Regions from separate parts of the Rhizobium sp. PL01 genome, predicted to be linked through region 3. Evidence: riboswitches for the same ligand, from Rfam matches in the RefSeq annotation. Region 3 holds a riboswitch; each other region holds the start of a gene.
The links. A riboswitch is a leader RNA that binds a small molecule or an ion and turns the genes downstream of it on or off. The one in region 3 is predicted to bind cobalamin.
Positions count from the first base shown of each region.

Region 1: another riboswitch for cobalamin. It lies ahead of R6X40_RS18625 (ABC transporter substrate-binding protein); the one in region 3 lies ahead of bluB (5,6-dimethylbenzimidazole synthase).
Region 2: another riboswitch for cobalamin. It lies ahead of R6X40_RS02830 (CbtB domain-containing protein); the one in region 3 lies ahead of bluB (5,6-dimethylbenzimidazole synthase).
Region 4: another riboswitch for cobalamin. It lies ahead of nrdH (glutaredoxin-like protein NrdH); the one in region 3 lies ahead of bluB (5,6-dimethylbenzimidazole synthase).

Region 1 covers NZ_JAWQUM010000007.1:328,666-332,873, forward strand. Annotated here, with positions in the region: gene R6X40_RS18615 (ABC transporter ATP-binding protein) at 1-442, opposite strand, end outside; gene R6X40_RS18620 (iron ABC transporter permease) at 439-1,467, opposite strand; gene R6X40_RS18625 (ABC transporter substrate-binding protein) at 1,464-2,465, opposite strand; cobalamin riboswitch at 2,714-2,946, opposite strand; gene R6X40_RS18630 (heavy-metal-associated domain-containing protein) at 3,221-3,415, opposite strand; gene R6X40_RS18635 (heavy metal translocating P-type ATPase) at 3,578-4,208, shown strand, end outside.
Region 2 covers NZ_JAWQUM010000001.1:605,257-609,464, forward strand. Annotated here, with positions in the region: gene R6X40_RS02815 (glucoamylase family protein) at 1-340, shown strand, start outside; gene R6X40_RS02820 ((2Fe-2S)-binding protein) at 377-1,234, shown strand; gene R6X40_RS02825 (CbtA family protein) at 1,279-2,049, opposite strand; gene R6X40_RS02830 (CbtB domain-containing protein) at 2,242-2,418, opposite strand; cobalamin riboswitch at 2,466-2,736, opposite strand; gene R6X40_RS02835 (EAL domain-containing protein) at 3,002-4,208, shown strand, end outside.
Region 3 covers NZ_JAWQUM010000002.1:112,529-116,736, forward strand. Annotated here, with positions in the region: gene R6X40_RS04920 (phytanoyl-CoA dioxygenase family protein) at 1-854, shown strand, start outside; gene R6X40_RS04925 (SDR family oxidoreductase) at 943-1,764, shown strand; cobalamin riboswitch at 1,806-2,019, shown strand; gene bluB (5,6-dimethylbenzimidazole synthase) at 2,063-2,770, shown strand; gene R6X40_RS04935 (DUF2865 domain-containing protein) at 2,771-3,880, opposite strand; gene R6X40_RS04940 (acyl-homoserine-lactone synthase) at 4,056-4,208, opposite strand, start outside.
Region 4 covers NZ_JAWQUM010000008.1:124,064-128,271, reverse strand. Annotated here, with positions in the region: gene metE (5-methyltetrahydropteroyltriglutamate--homocysteine S-methyltransferase) at 1-305, shown strand, start outside; gene R6X40_RS19245 (acyl-CoA thioesterase) at 302-1,000, shown strand; cobalamin riboswitch at 1,260-1,483, shown strand; gene nrdH (glutaredoxin-like protein NrdH) at 1,744-1,965, shown strand; gene nrdI (class Ib ribonucleoside-diphosphate reductase assembly flavoprotein NrdI) at 1,994-2,410, shown strand; gene nrdE (class 1b ribonucleoside-diphosphate reductase subunit alpha) at 2,380-4,208, shown strand, end outside.

The DNA.
Region 1 (4,208 bases), on a different contig from region 3:
GAAGCCTCTGGCGTTCGCCGCCAGACAGCGTGTGCCACCAGCGTTTCGCAAATCTCTCCATATCGACATTGCGGATTGCCTCGTCGACGATGGCATCGTCTTTGCCCGACCATGCGGACAGGGGCCCGAGATGCGGCGTACGGCCAAGTTCCACGGCTTGGCGCGCCGTGATCCGCTCGGCGGTCTCGGCCTGCTGTTCCACAAGCGCGATCCTCTGGGCGATTTCGCGACGACCGAGGGTCTGGAGCCGTTGTCCGTCGAGCAGGACTTCGCCGGAGCGCGGTTTTCGGATGCCGGAGAGTAGCGACATCAGACTGGTTTTTCCCGAGCCATTGGGGCCGACGATGCCCAGAAACTCGCCCGGCGCGACATCGAGCGAGACATCCTGAAGGATGGTGACGCCCCCGGCAGACCAGGAAACATTATGCGCCGAGAGTTTCATGCTGAGACCCGCCTGCGACCGAGGATAAGAGCAAAGGCCGGCGCACCCACCAGCGCGGTAATGACGCCGATTGGCAGGACCTGGCCGGGAATGATGACGCGGGAGATGATGTCCGCCGCGATCATGAACACAGCGCCGATCAGGGCGGAAGCCGGGATCAGCAATCCATGTCTCACACCGACGACCATGCGGGCCGCATGCGGAATGACGAGACCCATGAAGCCGATCGAGCCGACAATGCTCACCATCACCGCCGTCATCAGCGCCGAAATGCCGATCAGCACTGCATAGACGCGGCGGACATTGATACCGAGCGAGGCGGCCGATTCCGAGCCGAAGGTGAAGGCATCCAGTGCACGCGCCTGCCAAAGGCAGACAGCGATCCCAACGACCACGCAGGGGAAAGCGAGCCAGACATCAGTCCATCTGACGCCTGAGAGATTGCCGAGCAGCCAGAACATGATGCCGCGAGCCTGTTCCGCATTGGCTGCCTTGGTCACGATGAAGGACGTCAATGCATTGAAAAGCTGGGAGCCGGCCACACCGGCAAGAATGATGGCGCTGGTGCCGCGCCCTGCTCGCAAGGCTAACAGGCTGACAAGACCGAAGGCGACAAGCGCGCCGAAGAATGCCCCCGCAGGCATGGTCAGGAAGCCCGCCCCAAATCCGAGAATGGCAACGCCGACCGCGCCTGTCGAAGCGCCGGCGGAAATGCCTAGAATATAGGGGTCGGCGAGCGGATTCCTCAGCAGCGCCTGCAAAACTACGCCGGACACCGCGAGTGCCGAACCGCAACACGCAGCAACCACGGCACGGCTCATCCGGTAGTTCCAGACGATACCCTGGTCGATGGGATCAAGCGGGTATCCTGCGTTCCACAGGCGGTTTGCGGCCGTCTTGGCAACAATCTCCATCGGAATTGCGGTCTCGCCGATGGCCGCGCCCAGCCAGAGCGCAGCGAGCAGAATGACAAGCGCCAGCAAAATGGCGCCTGTCTTCGACAGCGATGAAATGATCGCGATCACCTGTTGAGCCCGGATGCCGCGATCGCATCGGCCAGGACTTCGATGCCTTCGATCGTACGGATCGTCGGGTTCATCGACTGTGCGTCCATCTCGACGACACGACCATCCTTGACGGCGGCCATGAGGCTGGCGACAGGGTCTGTCTTCAGGAACTCAAGCTTGACGGCGATGTCATCGGCGGGGAAGCGGCGACGTGTCAGCTTTCCGGCGATGATGAACGTCGGATTGGATTTCGCGATGGTTTCCCAGCCGACCGTCGGCCATTCCTCATCGCTCTCGATGACGTTCTTGACGCCGAGCGTGCGCAGGATATAGCCCGGCGCGCCGTACTTGCCTGCGACATAGGGATCAATGTCCGTTTCGGCGCTCGAGAACCAGAATACGGCCGAAAGCTTGTCGTTGGCGGCAGAAATCTTCTTGCGGGCAGCGTTTTCGCGCGCCTTCAGATCGGCGATCACCTTCGCACCCTGATCCTGGACGTCATAGATTTTGGCGAGTTCTGCGATTTCGCGATAGATTAGGTCCATGTCGAAGGGTTTCAGCCGGACACCGTCATCGCCGGCAGAATTGTCCTTTCCGTTGCAATCCGACGGAGAAATATAAGCCGGAATGCCAAGCTCTTCGAACTGTTCAGGCTTTCCGACGACCCCTTCAGGTCCAATCATCCACTGGAATTGGGCCGTAACCAGATCAGGCTTTTTACCGATGACACTCTCGAAGCTCGGATCGTTGTCGGCGAGCCGCTCGATCTTGGAATTGATCTCCTCATATTGCTTGAGGACCGGGCCGATCCAAAGCGCGGTGCCGACGACCTTCTCGTGAACGCCGAGCAGATAGAGAATTTCGGTGGTGCTCTGACCGATCGAGACTGCCCGCTCTGGCGCCTTGTTGATGGTGATCTTGCGGCCGCAATTGTCGAGCGTCAGCGGATACGCGGTCTTTTCCGCGAAAGCCTGGGTCGCTGCGAGCGAAACAAAGACAGCGGCGCTGGCCAGCATGGCAATCGATTTGAGTACGAACATATGGTCCTCCGGATGACTTACGCTTCAAGGCGGATTCGGTGAGGGCATGGGACATTGCGACCTGCAGCACCGCGCGCGATGCAATCGGTCGCCAAAGCCTTTCAGCCCGAAATGAGACAGATGCAGCGGGATGGGAAATCCGGGAGAATGCGCGTGAACGCGCTGCAGGTTCGGTTGGAAACCGTCATCACTATCTCCTGTACAGGGCATCCCCGCCCGTGACGTTGGATCGATCTTATGACGGCAGGTCTCCTGGCTCACGGATGTCTGCTCTCATCTGCCTTCCCGGAATTTCTTCCAGTGGCATGACACCTTCCGGCGTCACAAGGATGATAGGCAATCCGCTTACAGTTGCGGGGGCAGCCACGGTTTCGGTCCCTCTTGGGTCGTCCTCACCGTGTTCCCTATTAATCCCCTCAGAGTCATCACTCGGGGAACCGTCGGTGGCGAATTAGCACCGAGTTTTGGGCCGCGTCAACGTAAACTGGAGGTTGTCAGCAAAGTTTTTCCCGCATGCCCGAGTGATGCTCCCACGACGGCAAACCGATGTCTCAATCGCGCCTCTTAATGGTAGGTGAGGGGTGATTTCATGAGCCTATCAAGACGCCATTGGCCGTTATCAGCTATCGGAGAATTGGGACGCCGGTGCTCAACCGACGCCCCCGCGGGCGCGAAAACGCCCGCGCACGCGATAAAGAGCGGCGTATCTTTGTTCTTGATGCCGCCTTCGCTCAGTTCGTTGTTGCCGGATAGCCGGCTTCTTCGAGAGCCTTTTGAAGGGCTGCTGAGGTTGCTGTTGTTTCGACCTTGACAGTGCGTGCGGCGGGATTGGTCTCGATCCCGGCATTGGGGTCGATGGACTGGATCGCCTTGGTGACGGATCTGGCGCAGCCGCCGCAGGTCATATTTTCGATTTTGAGGTCCATTGACATTCTCCTTGTTTGGGACTGATGACGTGGAAGATGGGGCTTCCAACCATGGGAAGGTCAAGTGGCGTTTAACGGGAAAGTTTGCTATTGACCTTCCCATGGTTGGAAGCCCCATCTTCTATCCGAACCTGAATTTCGGAACGAGAAAAGGAGGCGGCTATGAATGCCCCCGTTCGATCAACAGACTTGTTTTCAACGCTATCGCTACCCATCGAGGGCATGACCTGCGCGTCCTGCGTCGGTCGTATAGAACGAGCATTGAAAGCCGTCCCCGGCGTTGAGACCGTATCGGTCAACCTGGCGACGGAACGCGCGAGCATCACGACCACGTCGGCAGTTCCCCGTGCAAAGCTTGTCGAGGCTGTCGAAAACGCCGGTTATTCCGTGCCGGTTAAATCTGCCGGTGCGGCAGGTCCCACGGAGCTATCGATCGAGGGCATGACCTGCGCATCCTGCGTTGGCCGCGTCGAGCGCGCGCTGAAGGCAATCCCCGGCGTGACGGAGGCAATCGTCAATCTGGCGACAGAGCGGGCCACGATCCGCGGAACCGCCGATGCGGCGGCCCTGATTGCCGCGATTGAAGATGCCGGTTACGACGCAAAGGTCATCGGCACGGCCGCCGGCTATGGCGGCGAGGGCGAGAACGCCGAGCGCGCAGAAAAGAAGGACGCAGAGCGGCGTGAACTGACCCGTGACTTTACCATCGCAGCGGTGCTGACGGCGCCGATCTTTCTGATCGAGATGGGATCGCATCTGATCCCGGGCGTACATGGCCTGATCGAATCGACGA
Region 2 (4,208 bases), on a different contig from region 3:
CGGTGCGCCGCTCGGGCCGGACGACGGCACGATTGCGCCCTGGGCGCCGCTTGCATGCCTGCCATTCGAGCCTCAGGCTGCGATGTCGGCGACACGGCATATGCTGTCGAGCTATCCCGATGTTATCGACGCAGGACGCTTTCTGGGCAGTTTCAATCCAAGCGTTCCCGGCAAGACGGCGGAGGGGTGGCTTAACAACCGCAGCGTTGGTCTCGACCAAGGGCTGCTGGTGATGATGATCGAAAACCATCGCAGTGGCATTTACTGGAACCTGCTGCGTGAAACGCCGGTTATCCGGCGTGGCCTTAGACGGGCAGGCTTTTCCGGCGGCTGGCTTTAAGGTACACGGGCTGCCAGGAGATAACGGGCGGCCCCTGTGGACGAGAACCGAGATTCAGGCAGTTTTAAAGAGGATGATGGAAGACAGGCAGATGCCGCCATCGCCTGGCAGGCGGAGCATTTTCCGCAGGTCGCTGTGTCTCGGGAACGGGAAGGTGGTGGTTTTCTGCAGGTCACCGAGGCATGGCACGGTGATGGCGATATGGTCGAGTGCCTGCTTGACTATCAGAACCGCTTTGCCACCGGGATGGATGACCGCGTCAAAGGCGCCCATCTCATTTCCTTCTACAGCCACCATCTAAGCATAGCGGCTGCAGCAATTTATTTGCGGACAGGGCTGGTTGCTGACCTGCGCCCGGATCGGCTGACGTTCCGGTTTGAACCTATCGTTCCGCATGACCGCGTTCCACCGGTGGAAATTTGCCCGTCGGGTGTCTGCCGCTTTCATTTTCGCTTCGCAGGCTTTACCCGCATTGACCACTGGGCGGTGCTTTTTCACGATATGTTCGTCGAAAGCTTCATTCCGGTGATCGAGGCGCTGCAGGGCCGGACCGGCCTATCCCCGGTCGCACAGTGGCGGCTGGCTGCTGATGGCATTGCCGGCGCTTTTCTGGAGGTCGGCGCGGCCTTGGGCGAAGAGGAATGCGCAATGACTGCAGCCCTTGCCATCATCAACCGGACGGGCTCGCCACTCTCGTCCGACGTTGTGCGATACACTAGGCTCGACGCCGTTTGCGCTGGCGTTGCGGTCGAGCGTATCTTCCGGCTGCGAAGCGGCTGCTGTCTCAACTATCGAACAGAGGGTGGGGATTTCTGCGATGTCTGCGTGCTTCTCGACGAGGAGACGCAAAAAAGCCGCCTGCGTGCCCATGTCGAGCGCACCGGCGGCTTCTGATCGCCGCTACCGCGCAAGCAGTGCCTGCGCGGTAGAGATAGGGCTCAAGCCGATTTCAGAAACCGGTCGTTCAGGTATCCCGAGATCACACCGAGCACGATCCAGAATGCCAATGTCGTTGCCAAGGCGGCGACCGCGAACTCTGCACCGAGAACAGCCGGAACCGGGCTCGAAATGTCAGACGGCTGCGGCGCGCCGTAGACATGAGGTGCTGCGATCAGGACAAGACCGATGATCTTCGCAAGGATTTCACCGCGCAAGACGATGAGATAAAGGCCGGCGACAGAGAGAGCGATGGTCGCGATCCACCAGATCTGCCGGTCATGAAGATCGGCGGCGGGGAAGCCCGGCAACTCCGGCGGCAGGCCGATGGCGGGCAGAAGGTGAACCGTCAACCAGCCGCAGGCCCCCCAGAGAGCACCGTTGCGCAACGTAATCGGATAGTTGAAGGCAAGGCTGGCACCCGCGAGCAGCAGACCAAAGCCTGCGCCGGCCACGAGATTGGCGAGCAGCGTCCCAGAAAAGCGGCTCATGCCGAACATGATGCCGCCCTCATCTTCGTGCTCCCCCTCATGTGCGTAAGCGGGCGTGATCGGTGAGAGTGCCGACAGCATATCGCCGATCACCGACGACCGGTCGAGCGAGGAGTGCTGCTGGCTTTCTGTGCCAGCCGGCGGTTCGGCTGCTGGTTCCTTGACTTCATATTCCTCGGCATGAAGGATGAGCGGGACCACGCGCAATTCCTGCGCCGCCGTCATGAAGACGCCCGCAATCAATCCAGCCACCAATGCGGCCAGAAGTGTTTTGACAATCATTTGATACCCCCAAGTTCAAGCGGAGCAGATCTATCGTTGGTGCCCAACGCTTGTTGTGTTTCAATTCCCATGCGAAAAAATCGCCCAATGCCGAAGCAGGGGCGCACTTCATCGCCGCGTGATTTCCCGATGAAATCCGCGATCCTTGTTGTCGATGTCGTGCGGAAAGCGCAGGGCCTTCCACAGCCTACATCAATGGCAGGGGAAGCCGTAGGAATGGCGAACGTCGTGTGCGGTGTCATGCAGCACGGCGGAATTGGCAAGGCCGGCACCGAAAACCAGGAAGCCGCCGATCAACAGGGCGAGAATAGCGGTCGTGATGCGGTCGTTGAGAGAAAGCGGAACGCTTGAAACTGTAGTCGTAGCCATGACAACCTCCGTGATGGCGCGTGGGAAATATCCCACCCAATTGGGCACCATGCCCTTCATCAACCGGCAGGTTTCCTGGCTCGCGGCGTCAGGCGCTTTCGCGCCAAGGAGCCTGCCTCACCTTCCCGGGGCAGGGGCACAAGGCCCGTCGCCGCAGTGGCTTCTACCGGATGAACGTACCGGCATGACAAACTCTGACCGCTCTACAGTCGCGGGGTCGGCCGTGATAAAGATGCCCAGAATGGGTCCATCCGTCACGTTCCCATTTACTCCCCGAAAGCACCTCGCTCCCAGAGAACCAATTGATGCAATGATGATTATGCCGCTGCCCCGGTCATGTCAATTCAACGCTGCGACCTCCAGTAGCGCATTGCCGCCTTCGATTTTTGCGTTCCCCGTCGAAATTCGATATGCAAGATGTCGTTAAAAGCGCCTAAGTTGCAGATGGTTTATTTGAAGCAACACTTAATGGTTGATTGTTTTGAAAAATGCTCTTCTCTTCCAATGGAACAATAGTTCTTTAGGAACCTTGGTGTAGAATGCGGCGGCGCTGAAACGCGAAGAATCCTTCATAGAGAAAACCATGAAAGCGGCGAGGTCCGAACAGGAATTCCAGAATATTCTTCGCCGCTTGGGAATTGCGCTTGACGCTTCTCAGATCGGTGTGTGGGAGCACGATACGCAGAAAGACGAAGTCGTCTGGGATCTGCAGATGCACCGGCTCTACGGAACCGGAAAGACGCAAAAGCGCGTCAAGGCGGAGGTATGGATGAACGCGATCCATCCCGATGATTTTGCCCAGGCCCAGGCCGATTTCGACAAGGCGATCGCAGCCAAGGATGTCTATTCCTCGGAATACCGGATCGTTCTGCCCAACGGTGAAATCCGCTACCTTCGGTCTCGCGCCTATTGTTTCGAGGAAAACGACAATATCACCCTCATCGGGGCCGAATGGGATGTCACTGCCGATGTATTGCTCAATCGCGAATTGCGGCGGCAGAAGGCGATTGCCGAAGCGCGCGCGGTTGCTCTTGAAGCGAGCACCGGGCGGATCGAATATGCGGCCGAGCACGATTACCTGACAGGGCTTCCCAATCGCCGGTTTTTCGACCGGCGATTGGGCGAGCTTGCCAGCGATACCGGACTGGAAAAGCTGGCAATCCTGCACATCGGTCTCGACCGGTTCAAGCAGATCAACGATACCGCCGGCCATTCGGCCGGAGACGATGTCTTGAAATCCTGCGCCAAGCGGATTGAAGCAGGCGTGCCGAAGAACTCGTTCATTGCGCGGGTCAGCGGAGATGAATTCGCGGTTCTGATTGCAAATTTTACGTCGCTGGATGATCTCAAAAGCCGGGCAGAGCGGTTGACGCAGCAATTGAAACAATCGGTTTGGCACAATGACGAGGAGTTGCGTACTGGCGGGTCGATCGGGGTCGCCGCTGCCAGCGGCCGCCATATCGCCGGGCTTCTGGCCGAGTCCGATATTGCCCTTCACCGCGCCAAGAAACTCGGCCGGGGGCGGGTTGAGGTGTATTCGGCGCAATTGAAGGCGCAACTCAACAACGAGCAACGGGTCGGCAGGCAATTCGCTCATGGACTGGAGAAGGGTGAATTCATTCCCTACTATCAGGCGCAGATCGATGCCCGCACCCGGCGTGTTGTCGGGATGGAGGCTCTGGCGCGCTGGCGCCATCCGAAGCGCGGACTGATTCTGCCGGGCGAGTTCATCAAGGTTGCGGGTAATCTCGGCCGGCTGGACGATCTCGATTCCGCAATATTGAAAGCAG
Region 3 (4,208 bases):
CCAATACCGGCGGCGGCGACCATTTTGCCAAGGCTGGCGCCAACGACCGCATCTGGAATTCGCTGGAAAAGCACTGCCTGCGCGACCCTGAGAATTTTGCTGCCTATTATGGCAACGCGCTGATCGCGCTGGTCAGCGAAGCCTGGCTCGGGCCGAGCTACCAGATGACCGCGCAGGTCAATCGGGTCAATCCGGGCGGAGCGGCACAATCGGCGCACCGGGACTACCATCTCGGCTTTCAGACGTCGTCCGCGATCGAGCAGTTTCCAGCGCATGTCCACCGGTTGTCACCGGTCCTGACGTTGCAAGGGGCGGTTGCCCATTGCGACATGCCGCTAGAAAGCGGACCGACCCTGTTCCTGCCCTACAGCCAGACCTATGTTCCGGGCTATCTGGCGCTGAAACGCCAGGAATTTCGCGATTATTTTGATCGCCATCATATTCAATTGCCCCTGTCGAAGGGGGATCTGGTGTTCTTTAACCCGGCACTCTTTCACGCAGCCGGAACCAATCGCTCCGAGGGTATCAAGCGCGTAGCCAACCTTTTGCAGGTTTCCTCGGCTTTTGGCCGGGCAATGGAGACCGTCAATCGGCAGCGCATGAGTGCCGTGCTCTATCCGGCGTTGAAGGCAATGCTTGCGGATGGCCGGTTGTCCCATGCGGAAGCGGGCTGCGCGATCGCATCCTGTGCCGAGGGCTATTCGTTCCCGACCAATCTCGACAGGGACCCACCCGTCGGCGGGCTTGCTCCGAAGACGCAGGCGCAGTTGATGCACGAGGCACTGTCTGGTGGTTGGGAGGAGGCCGCGTTTACCGCAGCTCTTGCGGCACAGTCGGAGAAGAAACTCAGCTAACGCGTTACAATCACCCAATTCGAACTCCTGCCCGAATTCCGGGCGGGAGTTTTTTGACATCAGCGACATTGAAACCGGAGGAAATGCAATGAGCAATGACTATGGCCGTCTGGACGGCAAGATCGCGATCGTCACCGGCGGCACCCAAGGGCTGGGCGCAACGATCGCCACGCTGTTTGCCGAGCGCGGTGCGGCAGGCATCGTCATCTGTGGCCGCAACGCCGCCAAGGGCGAGGCCAAGGCCGCCGAGATCGGCAAGGCGACGGGTACCAAGGTCGTCTACGTGCAGGCCGATCTTGAACAAGTCGAGGATGCGCGCAAGGTGGTTTCCGCCTGCGACAGCGCATTCGGCCGGGTGGATGCGCTGGTGAATGCGGCGGCGATTACCGATCGCGGCACAATCCTCGATACCAGTCCTGAACTGTTTGACCGGATGTTTGCGGTCAATGTGCGGGCGCCGTTCTTCCTGATGCAGGAGGCGATCAACGTGATGCGCCGGGAGAAGATCGAGGGAACCATCGTCAATATCGGGTCGATGTCGGCCAAGGCGGGGCAGCCCTTCATTGCGGCCTATTGCGCTTCCAAAGGCGCCCTGGAAACGCTCACCAAGAACACGGCCTATGCCGTCCTGCGCAACCGCATTCGCGTCAACGGTTTGAACATCGGTTGGATGGCGTCGGAAGGCGAAGATCGCATCCAGCGCGAATTTCATGGTGCGGCAAGCGACTGGCTGGAAAAGGCTGCCGCCAGCCAGCCGTTTGGCCGTCTGGTCGATCCGGCCGAAGTGGCACGTGCCTGCGCCTATCTGTCGTCTGGTGAGTCCGGACTGATGACCGGCTCGGTGATCTGCTTCGATCAGTCGATCTGGGGTGCCTATGACGGTTCTCCGCATCCGGTCGCTGCCATGTGAGGACAACAGGCGGGCCGCCTTGCAATCGGCGGCCCGCTATGGCCATATCGGTCCGTTCAGGTGCCCGCGCAGGCGGGAGAATCGGGAATCCGGTGAAAATCCGGGACGTGCCCAGCGCTGTAACGGGGACGGCTTTGTGTTTGTGAATCTCTGAATTATTTCAGAATTCTGCCACTGGATCTTAAACCGATCTGGGAAGGCGGCAAAGCCGGATGATCCGCAGTCAGAAGACCGGCCTGACGAGATAGACCAACCCCGCGCGGACGGCGGGAGGTTTCGCATTGTTGGGGATCAAACGATGCAAACTGAACCGCAAGACCGCCTTGTGAAGGCGGACGCATTTTCAACAGACGAGCGCGCTGCCGTCTACCGGGCCATCGAAACCCGCCGCGACGTGCGCGATCAATTTCTACCGACACCGTTGCCCGATGACGTGCTCGGGCGGCTTCTTGCCGCCGCTCATAGTGCACCGTCCGTTGGCTTCATGCAGCCGTGGAATTTCATCGTTGTCCGGGACGAGGAAAAGCGCGCTCGTGTCTTCGAGGCCTTTCAGCGCGCGAACGAGGAAGCGGCGCTGATGTTCGAAGGCGCGGCGCGGGATCAATACCGGTCGTTGAAGCTCGAAGGCATCCGCAAGGCGCCGGTGAGCATCTGTGTTACCTGCGATCCGACGCGGGCCGGAAAAGTGGTTCTTGGCCGGACGCACAATCCGCGCATGGATGCGTTTTCCACTGTCTGTGCGGTGCAGAACCTGTGGCTGGCCGCACGCGCCGAGGGGGTGGGTGTCGGCTGGGTCAGCATTTTCCATGATCGCGATATCAAGGACGTGCTCGGCATTCCCGATCATATCGAGATCATCGCCTGGCTGTGCCTTGGTTATGTCGATGCGCTGTATGCCGAGCCGGAGCTTGCCGTCAAAGGCTGGCGTCAGCGCTTGCCGCTTGAGGAGCTGGTGTTTGAGGATACCTGGGGCGTCAGGCCAAGCAATCGATCAGCAGGCGATTGATCAGTTGGTTTGCTGCTGCTGATATCCCGGACCGGCAGGATGCCTGAGATCGATCGAGGTTTCCTGCGAGGGCAGGAAGCTTGGGCCGACGACGCGGACCTTGGTGTCCTGCGGATTGTAGGGCCGGTCGGCAATTGTGCTCTTTGCCTCAATCGGGTCAGCCTTCTTGCTGGTGCGAAGGTCGATGACACCCTTGCCGTCGTCCGGCGTGCTTTGTTGCGTGGCTGTCCGGCTGGCTGGAGAGCAGCCGCATTGGCCGGGCCGGCTGAGATCGCGGGTTTTGTAGGCGAAAGCCGACGGCAGGTCGGCATAGGGCTCGCCGGTGGCGGCGGAAACCATCTGATTTGTTTCTTCGGTTACGAGCGCGTGATAATAGAGCGCCGTCTCTGTTCCGGGGCAGCGCCTCTGACAGGTTTCGGCATCGCGCTGGAAATCGGCCGGCGATGAATTCGACGAGATCGGAAAGAACGCCCCGTCACAGGTGCGGACACAGAGTGTCCGCAGGCTACCGGGATAGTCGGCGCTCGGCCCAAAACCATCATCCGGTGTGGTGAAGTCGGCGTTGCTGCCGCGCCAGTCGTCATAGCCTTCGTTGATCGGCGGCAGGTCGTTTAGGATATTCCGGTGGGTTTCCGGTTCTTCCACGGCGGCGTTGAGGACTTCATCCTGTTCCTCAAAGCAGCGATTGGCAGCCAGCGCGGCGTGAACGCGCCGCCGGCTGATGTCGCTGTTGCTGCCATCCAACATGGATTGACGGCGCGCCTTCAGCGTTTCGAGATCCATCTCCATCTGCGATATTTCGGCACCGAGGCTATGGCAGGCTTCTTCGTTCTCGCCTCCGACAATGATGACGCTGCCTGAACTGCATCCCATCCGTCTGAGATCGCTGCGCGCCTGCCGCAGGTCCAGGTTCTGGCGGGAGATCGCGCCGGTATAGTCGCGCAGATTGGCATTGGAGGCGACGATCTTCGGCAAGCTGGCAAGGTCAGCACTCAGCCGTTCGCACACCGATGAGGCGTCGGCTGTGGCCGTCATGACCAGAAGAAGCGGGGCTATCAGCGCCGCAAAGGATATCGAACGGAAGATCACGTGTTTCTCTCGCCTGAGCATACCGGCACCGCGCCGGGTGCGAAGGAACATCCCGCGCACTCTGACTTTCCTCCCATCATAGCGTCATTCGACGGTGCTGCAACGCAGTCCGCAAACCAGCGTTAACGGCAGGTGGGAGAAACATGCTGGGCGAGGCGGGAGAGCCACAATCGGCGGCTCTCCCGGGGCCGGTCGTTTAAGCCGCCCGGGCCATTTCCAGCGACATCGGCCGCTCCAGCACCGATCCACCGATTTCTGCGACGCTTTTCATTCGTTCCAGAAGATCGGGTGTGACCTCCCAGGCAACGGCAACGGCGTAGACCGATCCAATCCGCTGCGGTTCGCCGAT
Region 4 (4,208 bases), on a different contig from region 3:
TCTCCATCGAGACCTCCCGGTCTAAGATGGAGCTGCTGACGGCGTTTACCGGGCGTGGTTATCCGAACGAGATCGGACCGGGCGTCTACGATATCCATTCGCCACGTGTGCCGAGCGTCGCGGAGATGGTCGAACTCCTCGATAAGGCAAGCGAAGGGCTGGTTGCAGGACAGATCTGGGTCAATCCGGATTGCGGCCTGAAAACGCGCAAATGGGAAGAGGTCAAGCCGGCACTCGTCAACATGGTTGCCGCAGCCGTGGAGCTGCGTACCGGTCTTGAACGCCGCCGTGCAGTCAACTCATGACGCCGATTGCAAAGCAACACACTGCGCCGGGGGATTCCCCGGCGCAGACCCGGCTCATCGATCTGGTTTTCCCCGGTGACACCAATCATGACGGCACATTGTTCGGCGGCGCCGGATTTGCTCTGATGGACCGGATCGCCTTCATCGCGGCCACGCGCCATGGACGTGTCCCTTTCGTGACGGCCTCCTGCGACCACGTCGATTTTCGCGCGCCTGCCCGCATCGGGCAGCTGGTCGAACTGGTGGCGCGGCCGGTTCGGGCCGGGCGGCGATCCTTGACCGTTGAGGTGGAGATGATCACCGAGGACCTGATCGGCGGCGAGCGGCACCTGTGTACGCGCGGATCGTTTGCCATGGTGGCGATGCCGGACGGCGACAAGCCGGATTGGCACGTGCCAGCGATTGCAGCAGAGGTGTCGGAGCCAGCCGGCACCGAACTCAGAATGACGGATATCGTCTTTGCCGATCAGGCCAACAGCTTCGGCAAGATGTTCGGGGGAGACGCCCTGGCGGCAATGACCAAGGCTGCCTTTGTCGTAGCGTCCCGGCACAGCCGCATGATCACCGTGCTTGCCTCGTCGCGGCGGGTGGATTTCAAGCATCCGGTCCCCGTCGGCTCTATCATCGACATGGTCGCCGGGATCGTCCAGACCGGCAGGCGTTCGATCACTGTCGCGGTTGAGCTTTGGGCGTAGACATTGCTCGACGGCAGCCGGAAACTGACGGCGCGCGGCGAGTTCGTCATGGTATCGGTCGGCCCGGACGGCCGGCCAGTGACCGAGGCGCGTGGCTCATAGCGGAAACCAGAACGGCTGTCCCCGGCGATGGCCCCGTTTATCCACAGCCGATTGCCGTCCCCGGTATTAACTCCCCATTATCCACAACGCCGCAAAAATTATCCGCCACGGAGCGGGTTTCCGGCATCTACACATTGACGTAATTTTCACATCGTATACTATATCTAGTGTTCAAGGTTCCTCTGAATTGCAAGGTTTGGAGGCTAAGAGGGAATACGGTGCGCTTGGCCATTCTGGCCGGACAAAACCGGAGCTGCCCCCGCAACTGTAAGCGGCGAGCGTCTGTTTCATTTCAAGTCACTGAAGCATCAGTCTTCGGGAAGACGGAATGGACGCCACGACCCGCAAGCCAGGAGACCTGCCTTAAACAAAACGTCCACGGGCGGGGTGCCCGGAAGGTCGCGTGATGTGCAGCGGAATGACTCCGCTTTGTGTTGCGTTCTTCCGATGTCCGCCAAACAGGCTTCGGGTGAAAGCATGTCAGTCAATCGAATTCGCAGACCTCAAGACGTGGGATCGCGATCGGCGGCGCAAGCCTAACCTCTCGCAAGCATCGCAATACAAGACCTGACGATCGGATCCGCGTGCAGCGGCTCGGAACCTTTCGTGCGCCAGCAACATCACAGACCACGAGGAACGTCATGAACATTACCGTCTACAGCAAGCCTTCCTGCGTCCAGTGCACCGCGACCTATCGCGCGCTCGATCGCGAAGGCATCGACTATCAGATCATCGACATTTCCAAGGACGAGGACGCCTTCGCAAAGGTCATCGGCCTCGGATACCAGCAGGTTCCGGTCGTCATTGCCGGGCAGGACCATTGGGCCGGATTCCGTCCGGACAAGATCAGCGCGCTTTCCTGAGCATGGCCTGAGCACGGATTGAAAAGCGATGGGCCTGATCGTCTATTATTCCAGTCTTTCGGAAAATACCCATCGCTTTGTCGCCAAGCTCGGTCTGAAATCGACCCGCATTCCCGTCAGCAGTGGCGGGGAAACGCCCGACGTGCGCGAGCCTTTTGTTCTCATCCTGCCGACCTATTGCGGCGATGACGGCAAGGGCGCGGTTCCCAAGCAGGTGATCCGCTTTCTCAACAATGCGGACAACCGATCCCTCATCCGGGGCGTAATCGCCGCCGGCAACAGCAATTTCGGCGAGACATTCGGTCTCGCGGGCAATGTCATCTCGGATAAATGCCGGGTGCCGTACCTCTACAGGTTCGAGCTTCTGGGTACGGACGAGGACGTCGCCAATGTCAGACATGGATTGGAACGATTTTGGACGTCTCAACGCTCGAACGCCCTTTGAAGGCGACGGAAACCGCGATTGACTATCATGCGCTGAACGCGATGCTGAACCTCTATGACGACGAGGGGAAGATCCAGCTGGACAAGGACCGGCTGGCCGCCAAGCAGTATTTCCTCCAGCACGTCAACCAGAACACCGTGTTCTTCCATAACCTGCGAGAGAAGCTCGATTACCTGGTGACCGAAGGGTATTACGAGCGCGAAGTTCTCGACCAGTATTCGTTCAACTTCGTGCGCGATCTGTTCGATCATGCCTATGACAAGAAGTTCCGCTTCCCGACCTTCCTCGGGGCGTTCAAATATTACACCAGCTACACGCTGAAGACCTTTGACGGGAAGCGCTATCTCGAGCGCTACGAAGACCGCATCTGCATGGTGGCGCTGGCGCTGGCGCAGGGCAACGAAGCGACTGCCCGCGACATGGTCGACGAGATCATTTCCGGCCGCTTCCAGCCGGCAACGCCGACCTTCCTCAATGCTGGCAAGAAACAGCGCGGCGAGCTGGTTTCCTGCTTCCTGCTGCGTGTCGAAGACAATATGGAGAGTATCGCCCGCGGCATCAATTCGGCGCTGCAGCTGTCGAAGCGCGGCGGCGGCGTTGCCCTGTCGCTCACCAACATCCGCGAGGCCGGTGCACCGATCAAGCAGATCGAAAACCAGTCGTCCGGGATCATTCCGGTGATGAAGCTGCTGGAAGACAGTTTCTCCTATGCCAACCAGCTTGGCGCGCGCCAGGGGGCAGGGGCCGTCTATCTCAACGCCCACCATCCCGATATCATGCGCTTCCTCGATACCAATCGCGAAAATGCTGACGAGAAGATCCGCATCAAGACGCTGTCGCTCGGCGTCGTCGTTCCCGATATCACCTTCGAACTGGCGAAGAACAACGAGGACATGTACCTGTTCTCGCCTTACGACGTGGAGCGCGTCTACGGCGTGCCGTTCACAGAAATCTCGGTAACGGAAAAGTACCGCGAGATGGCGGATGATGCCCGGATCACCAAGAAGAAGATCAAGGCGCGCGAGTTCTTCCAGGTTCTTGCCGAAATCCAGTTCGAGAGCGGCTATCCCTACATCATGTTCGAAGACACGGTGAACCGGGCCAACCCGATCGCCGGACGCATCACGATGAGCAACCTCTGCTCGGAAATCCTGCAGGTCAGCGAAGCCAGCGAATATAACGATGACCTGTCCTACAAGCACATGGGCAAGGACATTTCCTGCAATCTCGGCTCGCTGAACATTGCGGCCGCAATGGATAGCCCCGATTTCGGCAAGACCATCGAAACCTCGATCCGGGCGCTGACTGCCGTTTCCGACATGAGCCATATCTCCTCGGTCCCGTCGATCGAGAAGGGTAATGACGATAGCCATGCCATCGGTCTCGGTCAGATGAATCTGCACGGCTATCTCGCCCGCGAGCGCATCTACTACGGCTCGGAAGAAGGCGTCGATTTCACCAATATCTATTTTTACACAGTGACCTACCATGCCGTGCGCGCATCAAACCGGATCGCGGTCGAGCGTGGAGTAAGCTTCAAGGGCTTTGAGAACTCGAAATATGCCTCTGGCGACTATTTCGACAAGTATACGCAAGCTGAATGGATGCCCGCGACCGAACGTGTCAGGGAACTGTTCGCAACGGCCGGTATCGATATTCCAACGCAGGAAGACTGGAAGGCACTGAAAGAGGCGGTCATGACAACGGGCCTTTATAATCAGAACCTTCAGGCCGTGCCGCCGACCGGATCGATCTCCTATATCAACCACTCGACATCCTCGATCCATCCGATCGTCTC